DNA from 3 places in the Paenarthrobacter sp. NPDC091669 genome. Region 2 is predicted to be linked to each of the others. Evidence: predicted binding sites of a transcription regulator. Region 2 holds the regulator's gene; each other region holds the start of a gene.
What was found. Region 2 encodes LexA, which represses DNA repair genes until DNA is damaged. Its sites were predicted from a motif close to TCGAACANNTGTTCGA; they were not measured.
Positions count from the first base shown of each region.

Region 1: a site for LexA is predicted at 2,721-2,736, ahead of ACIQLI_RS12980 (shikimate dehydrogenase). Genes of this name have one in related genera too.
Region 3: a site for LexA is predicted at 4,609-4,624, ahead of ACIQLI_RS12475 (LexA family protein). Genes of this name have one in related genera too.

Region 1 is NZ_JBIVTK010000007.1:64,944-71,520, reverse strand. Features, by position in the region: gene ACIQLI_RS12995 (FG-GAP-like repeat-containing protein) at 1-172, shown strand, start outside; gene ACIQLI_RS12990 (MFS transporter) at 323-1,648, opposite strand; gene ACIQLI_RS12985 (IclR family transcriptional regulator) at 1,853-2,623, shown strand; gene ACIQLI_RS12980 (shikimate dehydrogenase) at 2,834-3,739, shown strand; gene ACIQLI_RS12975 (bifunctional sugar phosphate isomerase/epimerase/4-hydroxyphenylpyruvate dioxygenase family protein) at 3,739-5,610, shown strand; gene pcaH (protocatechuate 3,4-dioxygenase subunit beta) at 5,664-6,542, shown strand; gene pcaG (protocatechuate 3,4-dioxygenase subunit alpha) at 6,547-6,577, shown strand, end outside.
Region 2 is NZ_JBIVTK010000015.1:46,102-52,678, reverse strand. Features, by position in the region: gene hflX (GTPase HflX) at 241-1,803, shown strand; gene ACIQLI_RS20505 (ATP-dependent DNA helicase) at 1,796-3,856, shown strand; gene lexA (transcriptional repressor LexA) at 3,853-4,596, opposite strand; gene ACIQLI_RS20495 (LysM peptidoglycan-binding domain-containing protein) at 4,942-5,301, shown strand; gene ACIQLI_RS20490 (histidinol-phosphate transaminase) at 5,380-6,498, shown strand; gene hisB (imidazoleglycerol-phosphate dehydratase HisB) at 6,545-6,577, shown strand, end outside.
Region 3 is NZ_JBIVTK010000006.1:284,315-290,891, forward strand. Features, by position in the region: gene ACIQLI_RS12455 (hypothetical protein) at 1-332, opposite strand, end outside; gene ACIQLI_RS12460 (GMC oxidoreductase) at 407-3,127, opposite strand; gene ACIQLI_RS12465 (dihydrofolate reductase family protein) at 3,321-3,917, shown strand; gene ACIQLI_RS12470 (hypothetical protein) at 3,942-4,373, opposite strand; gene ACIQLI_RS12475 (LexA family protein) at 4,638-5,069, shown strand; gene ACIQLI_RS12480 (hypothetical protein) at 5,051-5,482, shown strand; gene ACIQLI_RS12485 (LacI family DNA-binding transcriptional regulator) at 5,474-6,505, opposite strand.

The DNA.
Region 1 (6,577 bases), on a different contig from region 2:
GCAGTACCTGGGCTCTGGCTGGAACATGTTCACCTCCTTCGCGGCCCTCGGCAACGCCTTCACGGGCACGGGCGATCCGACGCTCGTAGGGGTAGCCGGCGATGGAACACTGCTGCTCTACTCCGGGACGGGTGCGGGAAAGTTCAAGCCGGTGGCGTTGGACCCGAGGTAGCCCGCCCTCGGAGGTGAGAGAGCGCTGCTGGTTTTCCTGGGCCCCTCAGGTTGAGGCAAGCGAAAAACCCGGAATGTCAGGTGACACTCCGGGTTTTCGCTGCTTCGGTCCCAGCTCACTGGGAAGAAGCCTCAGGCTTTAGGCGTGCTGCTATTGCTGGGGCAGGCCGAGTTCCGCTGTGGGCGTCTTGGCGGATTCGCGGGCCGTCATCGCTGAGACGGCTGCGATCACACAGATTACTGCGGTGAAGATGGAGATCTGAACCCATCCGCCGGGCTTGGTTCCGCCCAGGGCAGTCACGATTGCCGGGGCGAACCCTGCCATGAGGAAGCCGAGCTGCGTTCCGATGGCCAGGCCGGAGAAGCGGACCTTGGTGCTGAACATTTCACCGTAGAAGGACGGCCATACCGCGTTGGCAGCGGCGTACCCGAACGAGAAGAACACCACGGACACCAGGAACATCAGCGGCACCACGCCGGATTCCAGGGTCAGCAGGAACACGGGGGTCATGATGGCGCTGGCGAAAGCGCCGTAGATGAAGACGGGCTTCCGGCCGATCTTGTCCGCGAGCATACCGAACAGCGGCTGGGTTCCGAGGGCCACCACATTGGCTACTACTACCAGCCAGAGCGTGATGGTGCTGCTCACGCCGGCAACATCCTGGGCGTATTTGATGGCCAATGTTCCAAAGACCGTGCTCACTGCGGCAATGAAGGCACAGCAGACCACGCGGAGGACATCGCGCCAGTGCAGCCTGAGAAGGTCGGCTACGGGGAGCTTGGAGATCTCGTTGTTCTTCTTGGCTTCAGCGAAGGCGGGCGGCTCGTGCAGGGTGCGGCGGATGAAGAACGCCACCAGAACCACCACGGCGCTGAGCCAGAACGGGATGCGCCAGCCAATGCCGTATTTGATCTCGTCAGGCAGGGCCACCACAGGAATGAAGACCAGCGCTGCCAGGATCTGGCCGCCCTGGGTGCCGGTGAGGGTCCACGAGGTGAAGAACGAGCGGCGGTTGTCCGGAGCGTGCTCCAGCGTCATGGACGAGGCTCCGGCCTGCTCGCCGGCAGCCGAGAGACCCTGGCAAAGACGGGCCAGAACCAGCAGGACCGGAGCCCACCAGCCGATGGTCTTGAAGTCGGGGAGACAGCCGATCACGAAGGTGGCTGCACCCATCAGGACCAAGGTGAACATGAGCACCTTCTGCCGGCCTATCCTGTCACCGAAGTGGCCCAGGATCACGGCGCCCACGGGGCGGGCAATATATGCGAAGCCGAAGGTCGCGAAGGACATGATGGCCGCGTTGGCATCGGCGGACGGGAAGAACACGTGCGGGAAGATCAGGGCCGCGGCCGAGCCGAAGATGAAGAAGTCGTAGTACTCAACCGCGCTGCCCAGGAAGCTGGCAAGCGCGGCTTTCTTAGGGGTTCCGGCGGCGGTTTCAGTGCCTGGCGTCGCTGACGGCATTGTTTGGCTCATGGGTGGTTCCTTCTGTGACGACGATGTCGCGGACTGGCTTTTGTGGGGAGACCCAAGCGAGGTGCGGCCGGTCAATCCCAGACAAGTAACCACATTGTGAGAGCTACTTGTGCAATACAGCAATAGTGGCTGTGAGTGGGGTCACTTGTCAAGAGATGTCACCACTATCTAGAAATAGCTCTCACTATGTGAGAGCATCGAGCTATGAGTGTGAAAGAGGACACAAAGACCGACATGGTCGGCAAGGCACTGAGCTTGTTGGTACTACTGGGCGACGAGCCGCGCGGGGCCAGTGCGGCGGATCTTGCGAGGAGTGCCGGACTGCCGTTCAGCACCACCTACCGCTTGCTGGGCTCGCTGACCCGCGATGGCTTTGTGGATTACGAGCCCGACGGGCGCCGGTACCATCTGGGCTTGCGCGTCTTCCAGCTCGGTCAGCGGGTATCGAACCATCACGGGTTCGCGGCCACTGCACTGCCCGTCTTGCAGCGCGTTACCGATCGCACGCATGAGGCCACCATCCTCTCCGTCCGCGATGGCAACCACCACCTGACGGTCAATAAGGTGGATGGCCCCAAGACCTTCCGCGTCACCAGCGACCCCGGCCATCTGGGGGCGCTCCATACGACGTCGGTGGGCAAGGCCATTGTGGCTTTCGAAGAAGAGATCGAGCGGAAGCGACTGCTGGAGGAGCTTCCCCTGGATCCCCTCACAGAACGCTCCATCACCGACCGCGATGCGTTCCGGGAAGAAATCGAGCAGGTCCGCCGGCAGGGCTATGCGGTGATGGATGAGGAAAATGAGGTTGGCATGCGGGCGGTCGCTGTACCGGTCCTCAACTCCCAGGGCCACGCTTTCGCCTCGCTCGCCGTCGCCGCGCCAGTGTTCCGCATGACCATGGAGGAGCTGATCGCCCACGTCCCCACTCTGCAGGAGGCTGCGGCTGAACTCGCGGCCCGCCTGCCCCAGCGCTGACCCCTTCATTGCGAGGCCCGCTTTGCGCCCCAAGCACGCGGGATACCCCGCAAAGCGGGCCCCGCAACGAGCGACCCGCATGCTTCTTGTTCGCGATAAGAACAAGCGTGCGGAATATGAACACTTGTAGTAATCTAAAGAACACCCGGTCAGGCGACGCCCCGAAAAGGCGCCACAAGACCGCGGTGCTGAAGTCAAAGGAGCTTTAGGATGAGCAACCGAGCCGAGTCCGTTCTGGTGGGCCTCATAGGCGAAGGCGTCATGCCCTCCCTCACGCCGCCCATGCACGAACGCGAAGCCGATGTGCAGGGCCTTCGCTTGCTGTACCGCCCCATCGACCTGCTGGAACTCACGTTGCCGGCCACCGCCGTCGGGGATCTCCTGACCGCCGCCCAGCGCATGGGATTCAACGGCCTGAACATCACCCACCCGTGCAAGCAGTTGGTGCTCGAACACCTTGATGAAATTTCCGACGACGCTCGTCGCCTGGGTGCCGTCAATACAGTCCTCCTCCAGGACGGTCGGCTGATCGGCCACAACACAGACTTCTCCGGCTTCGGCTCGGCGCTCGCCGACGGACTCCCCGGGGCAACGCTGGACCGCGTGGTCCAGTTGGGCGCAGGCGGCGCCGGCTCGGCCGTGGCCTACGCGCTCCTCACGGCCGGCGTGGGCACGCTGGACCTCGTGGACATGGACCCGGCCCGCGCTGCGGAACGTGCCGCAGAACTCGGTGGGCTCTTCCCCGAAGCCACCGTCACTCCGCGGAGCACCAACGAGCTGAGCCAGATCATGCCCCTGGCCGACGGCCTGGTGCACTGCACCCCCATCGGCATGGCCGCCCACCCGGGCCTTCCCCTGGACATCGACTTGCTGGAACCGCGCCACTGGGTGGCGGACATCGTGTACCGCCCCATCGAGACGCAACTGGTCCGTGAGGCCCGCGCCAAGGGTTGTGACGTCCTCGACGGCGGCCGGATGGCAGTCGGCCAGGCGGCCGACGCCTTCCAGCTCATCACGGGACGCGAAGCCAACCGCGAACGGATGCGGGCACACTTCCTGGAGCTGATTGCCGTGGAAGATGCCGCGGCCCCCGAGCTCGCGAAGGCGGCCCACTGATGCGCACCGGAATCGCCACGGTCTGCCTGTCCGGCACGCTGAAGGAGAAGATGCAGGCCTGCGCCATTGCGGGCTTCGACGGCATCGAGATCTTCGAGCAGGACCTCGTGACCTCTCCGCACAGCCCGGAGGAAGTCCGGAAAATGGCGGCGGACCTCGGGTTGGGCTTGGATTTGTACCAGCCGTTCCGCGATTTCGACGGCGTCACTCCGGACTTGCTGAAGGCCAACCTCAAGCGCGCCGAGGCCAAGTTCAACCTGATGGAACGCCTGGGCATGGACACCATCCTGGTCTGCTCGAACGTTGCGACGGCTACCATCGACGACGATGGTCTCAGGGTCGCGCAACTGGCTGAACTCGCCGAACTTGCTGGGGCCCACGGCGTTAAAGTTGCTTACGAAGCCCTGGCCTGGGGCAAGTACGTCAACGACTACGAGCACGCCTACCGCTTGGTCGAAATGGTGGACCACCCCAACCTGGGCACCTGCCTGGACTCCTTCCACATCCTCTCCCGCGACTGGGACACGGCGCCCATCGAGGACATCAACGCGGAGAAGATCTTCTTCGTCCAGGTTGCCGATGCCCCCAAGCTCTCCATGGACGTCCTCTCCTGGAGCCGCCACTACCGGGTGTTCCCCGGTGAAGGCCAGTTTGAGCTCGCCAAGTTCATGGGCCACGTGGTCCGTGCGGGCTACACGGGCCCGGTCTCCTTGGAAGTCTTCAATGACGTCTTCCGCCAGTCCGACACCGAGCGCACCGCCGTTGACGCCATGCGCTCCTTGATCTGGCTGGAGGAGCAGAGCGCCCAGTGGCTGGCCGGCACCTCAGCGGCAGAGGGAACAGAAGGCGCAGCCGCGTCCCGCCGTCGTTATCCCATGGAACTGGCCACGCTCCCCAAAGTGAACGAACCCGCCGGCTTCAACTTCGCCGAGGTCAAGGCCGACGACACCGCTCAGTTGGAGAAGCTCCTGGGCCAGCTCGGGTTCGGGTTCGAGGGGCGGCACCGCACCAAGAACGTCCAGCTCTGGACCATGGGCCAGGCCCGCGTGATCATCAACGAACAGGCGGCCTCGCACGCTGAACCGGCCATCGCCGCTTTGGGGTTCGACGTCGACTCTCCAGTGATTGCCTCCGCTCGCGCCCAGCAACTCAAGGCGCCCGTGGTGGCCCGTAAGGTCCAGGCTGATGAGGAAGTCTTCCAAGGCATCTCCGCACCGGACTCCACCGAGATTTTCCTTTGCCAGGGCAGTCCGGACGGGACCGCGGCGTGGACGCACGAGTTCGGGGAAGGCCAAGAGCACGCTTCCAGCGCACAGAACGCAGTGATTGACCACGTCAACCTGGCCCAGCCGTGGCAACACTTTGACGAAGCCGTCCTCTTCTACACCAGCGCGTTGGCTTTGGAACCGCAGCCGTTCGCCGAAGTCCCCAGCCCCAGCGGCCTGGTCCGTTCCCAAGTCATGGAGACCAGCAACGGTGCCATCAGGCTGGTCCTGAACCTGGCGCCCGCACAACAGGCCCAAACAGCCCGCAAAACGTACCAGGAGCACATCGCCTTCGCCGTGGACGACCTCGTGGCGACGGCCCGAGAGGCCCGGAAAAGGGGCCTCGAGTTCCTGCAGATTCCGGCCAACTATTACGAGGACCTGGACGCCCGGTTCGATCTTGAACCCGGCTTCCTGGCCACCCTCAAGGAGCTCAACCTCCTGTATGACCGGGACGCCAACGGCGAATTCCTCCACTTCTACACCGCCACGGTGGGCAGTGTGTTCTTCGAAATGGTGGAGCGCCGCGGCAACTACGACGGCTACGGGGCGCCCAACGCCCCGGTGCGCCACGCCGTCCAATACGACTCGCTCCACCGGGTGTAAACCCGCCGCCGCCCCGCAAACCAAGAGAACCCATCAACCGAAAGGAGCCGGCCGTGCCGCAAGAACAGACAGCACAGGCGCTCGAATCCGAGGAACTCGTGCCGCCCGCTGAGCCACACGCCGCCCACCAAGCACACCACGCCAAGAAGGTGGAAACCCAAGCGGATCTCAGTGCTGAGATCAAGGGCATCGGGGACCGCTACGCGGAGGCGTTGAAGAACGGCAAGGGGCCGGAGACCATGCCGCGCCTGGACTACGCGCCGTACCGCAGCAGCATCCTGCGCCACCCCACCAAGAGCCTGCACCACGCGGACCCGGAGACCATCGAGCTCTTCTCGCCGGCGTTCGGACACCAGGATGTCCACGCACTGGAATCCGACCTGACCATCCAGCACAACGGCGAACCGCAGGGTGAACGCATCATCGTGGCCGGCCGCGTCCTCGATGGTGATGGCCGACCGGTGGCGGGCCAGCTCGTGGAAATCTGGCAGGCCAACGCATCAGGCCGTTACATCCACAAGCGCGACCAGCACCCCGCACCGCTGGACCCGAACTTCACCGGCGTCGGGCGTTGCATTACCGGTGACGACGGCTCCTACAGCTTCACCACCATCAAGCCCGGCGCGTACCCATGGAAAAACCACCTGAACGCCTGGCGCCCGGCGCACATCCACTTCTCCATGTTCGGCTCGGAGTTCACCCAGCGAATCGTCACCCAGATGTACTTCCCGGGTGACCAGCTCTTCCCGCTGGATCCCATCTACCAGTCCATCGTGGACCAGGATGCCCGTGACCGCCTGGTGGCACAGTACGACCATGAGCTGACCAGCCCCGAATGGGCCCTCGGCTACAAGTGGGACATCATCCTGACCGGTTCCAAGCGCACCTGGACCGAAAACGAAGCATACGGCGACGCCGGGGACGAGGAGTAAGCGCATGAGCAAGCTGGCACCCACACCTGGCCAGA
Region 2 (6,577 bases):
CCCACTGAACCGCCAGCATCCTGTGCGGGTCCAGCTGAGCCGGCAGTGCAATCTCCAGATGGCCAGGAACCTCCGCGCGGATCCCACCACGCCAGATCACAGCAACCGCCGTCCATTCCACGGGCGGCCGTTCAGCACAGGAGGCCCTCTTTGGCCCATGCCCGTCAGCCCAGCGCGAATAGCGCCCCATCGAACAGCAAACAGCACTATTCTGGAATAGCCGAACAGTCTAAGGAGACCATGACCACCCAGAAGCACTCCGGATCCGATTCCGACGCCCAGGACATGAGTCCTGAACAAATCCAGGCCGTCATCGACCGGATTCTTTCCAAGGATGTACCTGCGCAGGCATCCGATGACGACGATGCCGGTGGTGTGTTCGGCAAGGCGCAGGCCATTTCAACGCTTGACCAGGAACACAGCATCTACGACGGCGACCAGGAAGATCTGGCCGAACGCCGTGCACTGCGCCGCACAGCCGGCTTGTCCACGGAACTCGAAGACGTCACCGAGGTCGAATACCGGCAGCTGCGCCTTGAGCGCGTTGTCCTGGCCGGCCTCTGGACCGAAGGAACACTGGCCGACGCCGAAAATTCGCTCCGCGAGCTCGCTGCCCTGGCAGAGACTGCCGGTTCGGAAGTCCTTGACGGTCTGGTGCAGCGGCGAACGAAACCGGACCCGGGGACCTTCCTGGGGTCGGGCAAGGCCCAGGAGCTCAAGGACATCGTTGCCGCCACCGGTGCGGACACCGTAGTGGTGGACACCGAGCTGGCTCCTTCCCAACGCCGTGGCCTTGAGGACATCGTCAAGGTCAAGGTAGTGGACCGCACCACCCTGATCCTGGACATCTTCGCCCAGCATGCCAAGAGCCGGGAAGGCAAAGCCCAGGTTGAGCTTGCCCAGCTCGAGTATCTGCTTCCGCGCCTTCGTGGTTGGGGTGACTCCATGTCACGCCAGGCCGGTGGCCAGGTGGGTGGAGCAGGTGCAGGCATGGGCTCGCGTGGTCCTGGTGAAACCAAGATCGAACTGGATCGCCGTCGCATCCGCACACGGATGGCCAAGCTTCGTCGGGAAATCGCCGCGATGAAGCCGGCCCGCGAGACCAAACGCGCCAACCGCCGTCGTAATGCCGTTCCTTCCGTCGCGATCGCCGGATACACGAACGCCGGCAAGTCCTCGCTCCTGAACCGCCTCACTGACGCCGGTGTCCTGGTGGAGAACGCCCTGTTCGCCACCTTGGATCCCACCGTTCGTAAAGCCCAGACGCCGGATGGCATCGGCTACACGTTGGCGGACACTGTGGGGTTTGTCCGTTCTTTGCCGACCCAGTTGATCGAGGCATTCCGCTCCACGTTGGAGGAGGTGGCGGATGCAGACCTGATCCTGCACGTGGTGGACGCCTCGCATCCTGATCCTGAAGGCCAGATCGCTGCTGTCCGGGCTGTCTTCACCGAGGTGGATGCCCGCAAGGTGCCCGAGATCATCGTCCTGAACAAGGTTGATGTCGCGGACCCCTTCGTGGTGGAACGCCTCAAGCAGAAGGAACCCCGCCACGCGGTGGTCTCGACGCGTACGGGCCAGGGCATTGCTGAGCTGTTGGAAGACATCAGCCAGTCCATTCCCCGGCCAGGCGTACGCCTGGAGCTGCTCATTCCTTACGACCGTGGCGAAATGATCAGCAAGCTGCACAGCTCCGACTCGGAAATCCTCACCCTTGAGCACGAGGAAAACGGAACCCGCGTTGTTGTTATGGTCCGCGAAGGACTGGCAGCCGAACTGGAGCCGTTCGTCACCAATGGTTGAGAAGGTGGCGGTGGACGCCGTCGAGTCGTTGGGGGAGAAGACCACCCTCGAGTTGTTGGACCGGGCTGTTGCCGGCATGGGCGGTCAAAGCCGTGCCGGCCAGCATGAGATGGCCAAGCATGTCACCAGGGCCATCGAAACCGGGGAGCACTTGCTGGTCCAGGCGGGAACGGGAACAGGTAAGTCCTTGGCGTACCTGATTCCGTTGATCGCGCATTCGATGGACAGCGACAAACCGACTTTGGTGTCCACCGCCACCTTGGCACTCCAAACACAGATTGTTGGCCGGGACCTTCCCCGGCTGTTGGAGACCATCAACCCGGCCCTTGAACGCCCCGTGAACGTGGCGCTCGTCAAGGGCAGGGCCAACTATGTCTGCCGGCAAAAACTCGAAGGCGGGTTCCCCAGTGAGGAACCATCCGAGGGTCAGCTGTTTTCCCTGGGCGAGGACACCAGTGTCCCGCACTTTGCGGCGTCCATGGGGGGACCGCAATCACAGCTGGGGAAGGAAGTGGTCCGGCTTCGCGAATGGGCCGAAAAGACCACTACCGGCGACCGCGACGAACTTATGCCCGGCGTCACCGACCGCGCTTGGCGGCAAGTCTCCGTGACGTCCATGGAGTGCCTCGGCGCGCAGAAGTGCCCCCTCGCCGAGGAGTGCTTCAGCGAGTTGGCGCGGTCCCGCGCAGGCGAGGCCGACGTCGTGGTGACCAACCACGCCATGCTGGCCGTCAGCGCCTTCGAAGGGCTGGCTGTGCTGCCCGAATACGACGTCGTGGTAGTCGATGAGGCCCACGAGTTGCAGGACCGAGTGACGGGCGCTGTGTCAGGCCAGTTGTCCGTGGCCATGGTCCACGCGGCCGCGTCGAGCGCCCGCAAGCACACCGCCATTACGGTGGATGCCCTCAATGCTGCGGCCGATCGCTTGGATATGGCCCTAGCGGGCGTGCCCAACGGTCTGCTGCCCAGCGGGCTCAATGACGAACAGCTCGATTGCCTGGACCAACTGCGGGAAGCCACACGCGCAGCACTCTCGGATTCGAAGACGGACTCTTCAAACGCGGTCGACGGCGGCAGGCAACTGGCGCGCTCACGGCTCATGCTCATTCTGGAGCTGTGCGAACGGATGCTCGCGGCCAAGGAGAACCGTGAAGTGGTGTGGTTTTCCCGCAACAGCACGTTCGATCCCCAGCAGGGATACTCGCAACCCGACGAGACCGCTCCGGCCCTGATCAACATTGCACCCCTGAGCGTAGCGGGACGCCTTCGTGAAGGCCTCTTTGCCGGTCATACAGTGGTGCTGACTTCCGCCACGCTGGCCATTGGCTCGGCTTTTGAACCGGCCGCAGGTGGACTTGGGCTGATGGGCGATGGAGCACCAAGCTGGACCGGGATCGATGTCGGCTCGCCCTTCGATTACCCCAAACAGGGCGTGCTCTACGTGGCCAAGCACTTGCCCAAGCCTGGCCGTGGAACCTCGCCCGAAGCACTGGATGAGTTGGAAGACCTCATCCGCGCTTCCGGTGGGGGAGCGCTGTGTCTCTTCTCGTCGCGGCGGGCGGCAGAGGAAGCCGCGGATGCCATGAGGCTCCGGCTCGACGTCAGTATTCTCTGTCAAGGTGAATCCACCATGGCAGCACTGGTGAAGCAATTCGCTGATGAGCCCGATACCTGCCTCTTCGGCACGATGTCGCTGTGGCAGGGTGTGGATGTTCCCGGGGGTTCGTGCCGCCTGGTGGTCATAGACCGGATCCCGTTCCCACGTCCGGATGACCCGTTGATGACCGCCCGCTCGCGTGCTGTGGCACAGTCGGGTGGGAACGGATTCATGGCAGTGTCGGCAACGCACGCTGCCATTCGCCTGGCCCAGGGGGCAGGCCGGCTCATCCGTTCCACAGGAGACAAAGGTGTTGTGGCGGTCCTTGACTCCAGGCTCTCAACAGAGCGCTACGGGGGCTTCCTCAGGGCAGCCCTGCCGCCGTTCTGGGCGACGACGGACAGAACCGTGGTGCGGGGCGTGCTGGAGCGCCTGGGGCCGTCCAAAGCCTCCTAGAGGGAACGCAGGACCGACACGACCTTGCCCATGATGGTGGCTTGGTCGCCGAGGATGGGTTCGTACTGGGTGTTCTGCGGAAGAAGCCAGGTGTGCCCGTCGCGCTGGCGGAAGGTCTTGACGGTTGCCTCGTCGTCCAGCAGGGCGGCAACGATGTCTCCGTTAATGGCGTCGTTCTGCCTGCGGACAACTACCCAGTCGCCGTCGCAGATCGCGGCATCGATCATCGAGTCGCCGGCCACCTTCAGCATGAAAAGCTCGCCGTGCCCTACAAGTTGCCGGGGAAGGGCAAGCACGTCCTCCACTGTCTGGTCAGCAAGGATGGGGCCGCCGGCAGCGATCCGACCAACCAGCGGGACCATGGCAGTATCGCTGGCGCTGGCAAGCTCGGTCACGGCAAAGCCGCCCGTGCTGCGGAGCGTGGTGGGTGCTTCCACTCCCGGAATGGGGCCGCCATCGAGGGTCAAAGGCATGAGGACTTCCATGGCCCGGGGTCGTTTGGGATCGCGGCGGAGATATCCAAGCTTTTCCAGCTGGGAGAGCTGGTGCGTGACGCTCGACAGGCTTGCCAGGCCCACGGTGTCACCAATTTCACGCATGCTGGGCGGATACCCGTTGTCATTAACTGACCGCTGGATGGTTTCCAGGATCTTCTTCTGACGGACAGTCAGGCTTTTGGGACTCTTTTGAGGCTGCTGGCTCCGCAGGGGTGCCCCGCCGCCGGTGGCTTTCGCTGCCATGTTCGCCAATGCCTTTCCATTCCGCCCGGAGTGTGCCCGGGGTCGTCGGGTCTGCAAAAAATGTCAGACCCTCCTGTTCCACTGAAACAGTGCTGTTTCTTCACTCAAACGTAGGGCAGCCACAAGCGTTTATCAAACATTTGTTCTAGCGAGTCTCGACACCGTTCGTTGATAAGTGCTAAAAATGTCATAGCAAGGTTCGAATATGTGTTCTATAAACCTGACGCTGACGATGGATGTTCGAACGAAGTGTTCGAACTGACGGAGCCGGGCGGGGGAACGCAAAGAATTGGCAGCCATGTACCGGGATCCGGTGCACGGCAATAGCTCAGAAGGGCTCAGCTCATGTCCGCAATCACTACGTTCGCTGATTTCCGCACCACCCAGGCGCCCGCGCGTCTGCGCCTGACCCGTCGGGGGCGGATGGTCTTCTTCGGCATCCCGGCAATGCTGCTGGTGGCTGCGCTGCTGAGCCTGGCTGGATTTATCACCTCACCGGCCAAGGCCTCGGATTCCCAGGCGCAACTCCAGCCGCCCGTTGCCGTCACTGTTACGGTTCAGCCGGGACAGTCACTGTGGGGTATTGCAGGAGCCGCTGCTCCCGAGCGGGATCCCCGCGATGTGATTGCGGAGATCATCCAGCTCAACGACCTCCGTGGCGGCCGCATCCAGCCCGGTCAGCAGCTGTTCGTGCCCGCAAATTAGTACGTTGCGTCCCCGCGTGAGCCGGCCGCCCGGCGTCACAGTTAGTCGGCAGTCCCGGCAGCCCCTTAAACTGTGGTGGTGAGTGACCAGCTTGAGCGACTTAACCGACTACCCCTCCGGACCAACCTGCGTGGACTGAGCCCCTATGGCGCTCCGCAGCTTGATGTCCCCATTTTGCTCAACGTCAACGAAAACACCCATGGCGTCCCCGCGGATGTACAAGCGGCCATCACGGAAGCTGTTGCTGCTGCAGCCACAGGACTTAACCGCTACCCGGACCGGGAGTTCACGGAACTTCGCCAGTCGCTGGCAGCGTATCTGGGTCACAATCTTTCTCCGGACAACATCTGGGCGGCCAATGGCTCCAATGAGGTTCTGCAGCAGATCCTCCAGGCATTTGGCGGACCCGGCCGGAAAGCCTTGGGCTTCCCGCCCACGTACTCCATGTACCCCTTGCTGGCCAGTGGCACGGATACCGAATATGTCCGCGGAGTCAGGGCTGAGGACTACGGCCTGGACGCTGCCTCCGCTGCAGCGCAGGTTCGCGAAACCGGGGCCAACATCGTGTTCCTGTGTTCGCCCAACAATCCCACGGGAACAGGTCTGGGACTGGATGTCGTTGAAGCTGTTTATTATGCAGGCGAAGCCAGCCAGGCAATAGTGATCGTTGACGAGGCCTACCACGAGTTCGCCCACGACAATACCCCGAGCGCCCTGACCTTGCTGCCGGGACGCGAGCGTCTGATCGTTTCCCGCACCATGAGCAAGGCCTTTGCCCTTGCCGGTGCCCGGCTGGGTTATATGGCTGCAGCTCCCGAGGTCACGGATGCCATTCGGCTGGTCCGCCTTCCGTACCACCTGTCGGCTGTTACCCAGGCAACCGCCCTGGCTGCGCTCAACCACCGCGAAGCCCTCATGGCAGATGTCGAGGACATCAAGGTTCAGCGCGACCGTATTGTGACCGAGCTCCTGCGCATGGGCCTGAAACCTGCGGAGTCGGACTCCAACTATGTCTTCTTCGGCGGACTCAAGGATCCTCACGCGATCTGGCAGGGCCTGCTTGACGCCGGCGTGCTGATCCGCGATGTCGGGATTCCCGGCCACCTCAGGGTCACTGCCGGAACCGAGCCGGAAACCACGGCCTTCCTTGAGGCGCTGGAAGCGCTGCTGGACGGCCGGGCGTCACAGCCCGCCTAAACTTGTCCATAGACCCAACCCCCTCTTCGTGTATAAGGACGTCCCAATGAGCGAAACCGGCGCCACGCCGTCCGCTGCC
Region 3 (6,577 bases), on a different contig from region 2:
CCGCGGGGAAGCTCATGCCCGTCCACCGTCAGCGTGTCCTGGGCCAGCAAGGACGCCACCGTGTATGTGGCATCAAAGCCATCGCCGAGGTCGGCCGCGAAGTCGAGCCACATCTCTGTCGCCGCCGGAGCCACTGCGGGCTCATCTTGGAGATCGGCAGGCGAGGGAAGCCCACGGCTGCTGACAACGGGTTGCGCCGGTTGGCCCGGGACGGGAAGTTTTTCCAAGCGCAGGGGGTCTGAGGGAAAGCTGCCCTCAAGCTCGCGCTTATCTCCAAAATCGGCAAAGACTGTGGCCGCAGCGACCTTCAACGCAGTTCTGGCCAAAGACATGGGCGAGAGCCAACGAACCGCAGCCTGAGGTGTGAAGCCCAGTACGGCGTGGTGTTTGGCGAGCTCCCGGCTTTTCATTGCTTCGACGTGAACGGGAACGGGACGCGTCTGAGGCCCCGCCCGTAAACCTGCCAGAGTTCGCCGGCGAACAGCTTCCCGAAGGTCACCAAGCCTGCGGCCGGCGCCGGTCCTTCGGCCCGGAACGTGGTGAGTTGCCTGGCGAAGTCGAGAGGCCGGATGTAGAGGATGCCGGCGCCAACGACGCCGGCCGGGGCAGTGCCGCTTGCAGCAGGGCGTTCGGCGTCCGGCCGCGCAACGTCCGGCGTCCCTGCGTCGGGGGGCACATGGCCACGGAGGATGGTGGCGTACAGGGTGGTGGTGTCCGCCCAGAGGTCTAAACCTGCCTCGTTATGGATCAGTTTGTGCCCGGTGAACGTAAACGGCGTGCCGCCCGGGTCCCGCAGCCACAACCGGTAGAGCATGCGCCTGGCTGGTGCGCCGTCGTCGGACGCATCCTGGACAAACAGATTGAACCAACCCCGCTCTACCGGCATCCGGCCACCAAAGTAGTCCGCCAGCACGTAACCCACCGCTTTGGCCGGGTGGTTCGGATCGGTCGCGAAAGCTTCCATGTCCTCGGCGGTAATGGTCAGCTCGAACATAATCTTCCGGCTGCGGTCCCGCCCCAGGCTCCGCCCCTTTTCCGGATCGGTGGTGCCGGGACTGAACCAACCGTGCATCTGCTCGGTGAAGCGCACGGAGGTGGTCTCCTGATCAGGAGCGTCCGGAGCGCCAGGCCTGCCGAGTCCACGGCTGCGCACCTGAGGCACCTCAGACACTGCGCTCGCAGGCTGTTCCTCTGGTGCGGCTTTGCCCTTGGTAGCGTCCGGCGCCAACGCGCGCGGAGCGGATGCACCGACGTCGACGACGGCGCCCGCTGCCTCCCGCTCAGCGGCCACCTTTTCGCTGGGCCCGCCGGAGTCCTCCGCATCGTCCGGACGGATGCCCCGGTGACGCGCCTTGTCCGCGTTCCCGAGGATGTGGGCGCAGGTACGCTCTGCGAACGCCGCGATGGTCAATGATGGATTGGCGCCCACCGGACCGGGCATCGCGGCTCCATCAACGACGAATAATCCCGGGTAGCCGAACACCTCGCCATACGAATCGCAGACTGCTTCCCCCGGATGACGGCCTGAGGGGGCTCCTCCAATGGGGTGAACCGTTATGACGCGCTTGGCCCACCACAGGGGGTTGTCAATGAAGTCTCCGTCCAGGTCCCTGGAAATCGACTCCATGGTTTCGCGGACGCGGCCGAAGTACTCCTTGGATGTTGCCATGGTCCAGGCGATGGCCAGCCTCCCGTCGCGAAGGGTCATGACACCGTCGGGAATGTCCCTGCCCATCCCCAGCAGAGGCACCGAACTGGAGGACAATCGGCCGTCGCCCAATGCTGCGGCGAGGTCGGCGGATACGTTGGAGCGGCCGGCGTCGAACAGCCTGTCCTTGAGCAGTTGCCCCGCCACTTTGACCGTCCGCTTCATGGTGGTGCGCAGCTGGGCTGTTTCCATGAGCCAGTTCATGAAGGCCGGATACCCGGCATCCTCCACGTAGTAGCCGCGACCATCGCCGTCGTCGTCGTTCGAATCCGGGACCCTAATGGCTGTGGTGATCACGGGGCCGCGGCTGCCGGTCAACGTGCGGACACCCGGGCGTGAGCCGTTGGCCGAGGGAGTCTTGGCGCCCATGATGAATGTTAAAAGGTCGCCGTTGCCGCTGAAACGGGTGCCCAGGGCGTCGCTGAGCGCAGGGAGGGACGCACGGTTGCGGAGCAGGAGGAAGTTGGTGCCGAACGTGCCGGCACCCAGGATGAGCCGGCGGCAATGGATGATGCGCTCTGTGAGAAGTTCGCCTTGGCGATCAGGATGATGCACCACATACCGGACTTCATAGCCCCCGCCCTGCGTTCCAGAGTCCAAGGGCCGGATACCGCGGACATCGTGGAACGTTCTGACATCGGCACCCTTGAAGGCGGCTGCTGAGAGGTAATTGTGGTCCAGCGTGTTCTTGGCGCCGGCATTGCACCCGATGTCGCATTCACCGCTGAGCGTGCAGGTGGTCCGCACAGTGGCGGGACCATGGATGCTGCCGTAGCCGGGCAGCGGCAAGGCGTGATTGGTCCGCGGCTCCGTGCCAGGCGCTGCCGAGAACGTGACCGCAATGGGAGGCCTGGTGATGGACAGTCCCAGATTCGCCGCGGTCGTCTCCATGGCCAGGGTCTTCGCGGTGTCCTTGTAGGGGTACGGGACAGGCTGCAGCATGGCTTCGGCGGCATCGTAGTAAGGATCAAGGTCAGCCCGGGTGAACGGCCAGTTCTCGTAACCACCGCCGGGGATGGGGGACTCGTTGACGAACCACTTTTCGTCCTTGCGCAGAAGGACATTGGCATAGATGAGTGAGCCGCCGCCCAACCCGCTGGACACCAGTCCCTCCGTGCCGCGGAACGTCCAGGCATCAAAGAGCCCGTACAAGCCGCGGTCCGGATCCCAGAAGTTCCGGCCCATCTCCGACGGCGAGCGCGCGAAGCTGCCCGGCGGGTACGGTTTGCCGCGTTCCATGAGCACCACGGACTGTCCGGCTTCGGCCAGTCGAAGCGCCGCAACGGAACCTCCAAAGCCGGAGCCCACCACCACTGCGTCGACTTTCTCGATGCCACTGCCACTGCCACTGTGGCGTGGCGGATCAGAAGCGGGCTCAGACCCCGCATCCCCGCTGTTCCCGGTCCCCAGACGACCCATGGCCGTTCCTCTCAGAGGAGAGCTGACTACATAGCTGCAGCTGACGGCGCCGGGTGTGGCCGGGCGATGCCTCCGCGGACTATGGGGCTTATGTTCCCACCGGGCAGGGGATCTGTAAATGAGGTGGAGTATTTGGGTTTAAGGTGCGCTAAACGATGCGGGTGGACCGGGCGTGCAGTGGCAGGATGGGCGCATGAGCCGAGTCACCTGTGATCTGACTGTTTCCCTTGACGGATATGTTGCCGGACCCAACCAGTCCCTGGACGAACCGCTGGGGGAGCGCGGCGAGAGCCTGCACCGCTGGCAGTTCGAGCAGAGGGAGGCCAGCGCCGCTGAGATCGCGGGCATCCTCGAAGCTGGTGCCTACATTATGGGCCGGAACATGTTCGCCGGGCCTGGACCGGGTCCATGGGATCAGGGATGGCGCGGCTGGTGGGGTGAGGAACCGCCGTATCATGCACCTGTTTTTGTCCTGACCCATCACCAGCGCGAGCCGCTGGCGATGGAAGGTGGCACCACTTTTCATTTCGTCACTGACGGCATCGAATCGGCCCTGGCCCAGGCCCGGGAAGCCGCCGGGGACAGGGATGTGGCCATTGCCGGGGGAGCACAAACCGCCCGTCAGTATCTGTCCGCCGGCCTCATGGACGAATTGCGGCTTCATATCTCGCCCGTGATCCTGGGTGGTGGCGAACGGCTGCTCGACGGCGTGGGGGACGTGACGCTTGAACCGATCGAAGCGCGCGGGACCGGACTCGTCACCCACGTGCGGTATCGGGTGCAGCGCTGATCCGGACCTGGCGCCGTCGCAGCATCAGGGCTGGCGGGTGACCCTGCGCGTCTCACGGAACTCCGCGGGTACCGTGATGGCGCCCTTCGGCACGGAGACGGTAATGCCCTGCTTCGTCACGCTCGTGACGTTCTGACCCCACTGCTTCGCATATTCGACGATGGGTCGCGCCGCAGCCCTGTTGCGGACGATGGCGACGATCACGGTCGTGAGGAAACCGAGGGTCAGCAGCCCAGGCACCAGGATGGCGACCAGCGGGCTGATGAGGCCGTTCACGAACAGGGCCGGACCGAGGAACCACAGCGCGACCGTGGAGAACATCAACGCGAGAACCAATTTCCCGGAGCGTGCGTGGACGGCTTGCGCGCGTGCCAGTTCATCCGGGTAGCGTTCCTTGATGATGCGTGTGACATCGGCGCTGAGCGCATCAGCGACGTCCTTGCTCCGGGCGGTCATGGCTCTCCAATGTGCGATGCGCAGGGCGGCTGAGGACAATACCGCGGTAGTGAACCCTGCAGCCGAAGACGGTGGTTTGTTGAGTTCCTGCCAAGCAGCCTTTCGCTTGACCTTCCCTAAAGTACCTGTCTTCGCCAAGGCGCGTGAACGGCGGATACCTCCATTCCGCCGGCCTGCGCCTCAGCAGACTTCGTGGAGTGACCACAATGTCCGTCATCCGCTGTACACTCGAGTATCGAACATATATTCGAATAAAGGTGTGTTGTGGGCGTGATAGTCGGCCCCCGCGTGATAGATGCGGGCTTTTCCCTGATGTCAGTTTTGCTGGCACCTCTCCCGGTGGCGGCCGGGTATCCGTCGCCGGCGCAGGACTATTTTGATGGCCGGATCGATCTCAACGAGCACCTCATCAAGGACGTCACCAGCACTTTTGTGGTCAGGGTGACGGGGCAGTCCATGGAAGGGGCCGGGATCAGTGATGGTGATGAGCTGATCGTCAACCGTGCGCTCGAGCCTAAGGATGGGTCCGTCGTCGTGGCTGTCCTCGATGGTGAACTGACCATCAAGAGGCTCCGCCTGACGCCTTCGGGAGTGATCCTCCAAGCAGACAATCCCAAGTATCCGGACATCCGCGTCCCGGCACTGTCCGAACTCACTATCTGGGGAGTTGCCACCACGTGCCTGCACCACATCTGAGTCCGGCCCATCAGCAAGGGCCCATTCCCAGCGGGCTTTGGGAGCGGATGGGCGCTGAGTTCGGCCTGCCAAGCCTGGAGAAGGTCCGGAGCCGGCTCGCGCAGATCCATGAGGATCCGGACCCTGTGATGCAACAACTGGTGCGGGTGTTTTCCGCAGAAGGCACGTACTGTCCGGGCTTCCAGTTCCGGGAAGACCTGTCCCTGCACCCCGTGGTGATGGGGTTGTTTGTCCGGGCCATGGCCCTGGGCATTCCACATAACTACTTTGCTGCGTGGATGGTCACCGGATGCGCGGCGCTGCGCGGGGGCAGGCCGGTGGACCTGTTGGACCGGCTGGCGCCTTCGGTTCTCAGCTCTGCCCTGGAGCGCTCTTTCGAGGATGGCCCACGAGGTGGGCGCCGTTCAGGGTGATGGGTGCCAGGACCCTTCGCGGGGTGGAGCGGTGGAGTTGCGGACAACGAGTTCAGGCAGAAGGCGTTCATCCGCGATGGGCGCTTCGGGGTCCATCAGCCGGTTAAGTGCCGCGACTCCGGCCCTTCGGCCCAGCTCGACGGCGTGAAGGTCAATCGAGGTCAGGTCGATGCCGTGCAGCCTGGACGTCCTTGAATTGTCATAGCCCACCAGTGACAGGTCCGCGGGGACCGAGAGTCCTCCGGCGTAGGCGGCCTCGCGGGCGCCCAGGGCGAGCTGGTCATTGTGGGTGAAGATCGCCGTAGGCCGGTCTGCCATGCCCAGCAGCCTGGCGGCAGCGCGCTCGCCCGAGTCCTGTGTAAAGTCCTCGGCTGCCAGCGTCAGTGGCTTCAGCCCGGCGTCGCGCATTGTTTTTGCGTAGCTCTCGCGCCGGACGGTGTGGCCGTCATAAGCGGGGCCGGCCAGGTGCGCGATCCTCGTGTGGCCCAGTCGGATGAGGTGCTCAGTGGCGGCCCGGGCGCCGGCAGCGTCGTCTGAGTGGACGCTGTCCACTCCCTCGATGCGGCGCGTTACGCTGACCAGCGGCACGAGCTTGGCCAACTCTTGGGCGCGTTCGTCAGAATCCAGGAGGGTGGCGGCGATGATGATGCCCACCCGGGCCTCCATTAGAGACTCCAGGGCCCCTTGGTCCTCGCCGTCAACGGACCGCGAGACACTCAGGATGAGCCGGTTGCGGTCCTGGTGCAGTGCCGTGCGAACGCCGCTAAGGATGTCTGCGTACACCTCGTTGCGTATGTCCATCAGATAGAGGCCGACGGCGGACCGGTGCTTTCGTGCGAGGTCGGCAGCTACTGCGTTGGGCCGGTAGCCGAGGCGCTTTGCGGCGTCGAAGATGGCTTGCTTGGTTTCATCGCTGACCCCCGGTGCGCCGCGGAAGGCGAAGGACACAAGGGTTCGGGACACGCCTACCTCGCGGGCGACATCACTTTGGGTGGCGGGGCGGGGCCGGTGGTCAAGAGCCATGGTCCCCATCCTCCCATGGGGTCAAAAATCAAATCCAGGTCATTTGTCAGTTTGACCTTACATTTAAATCTT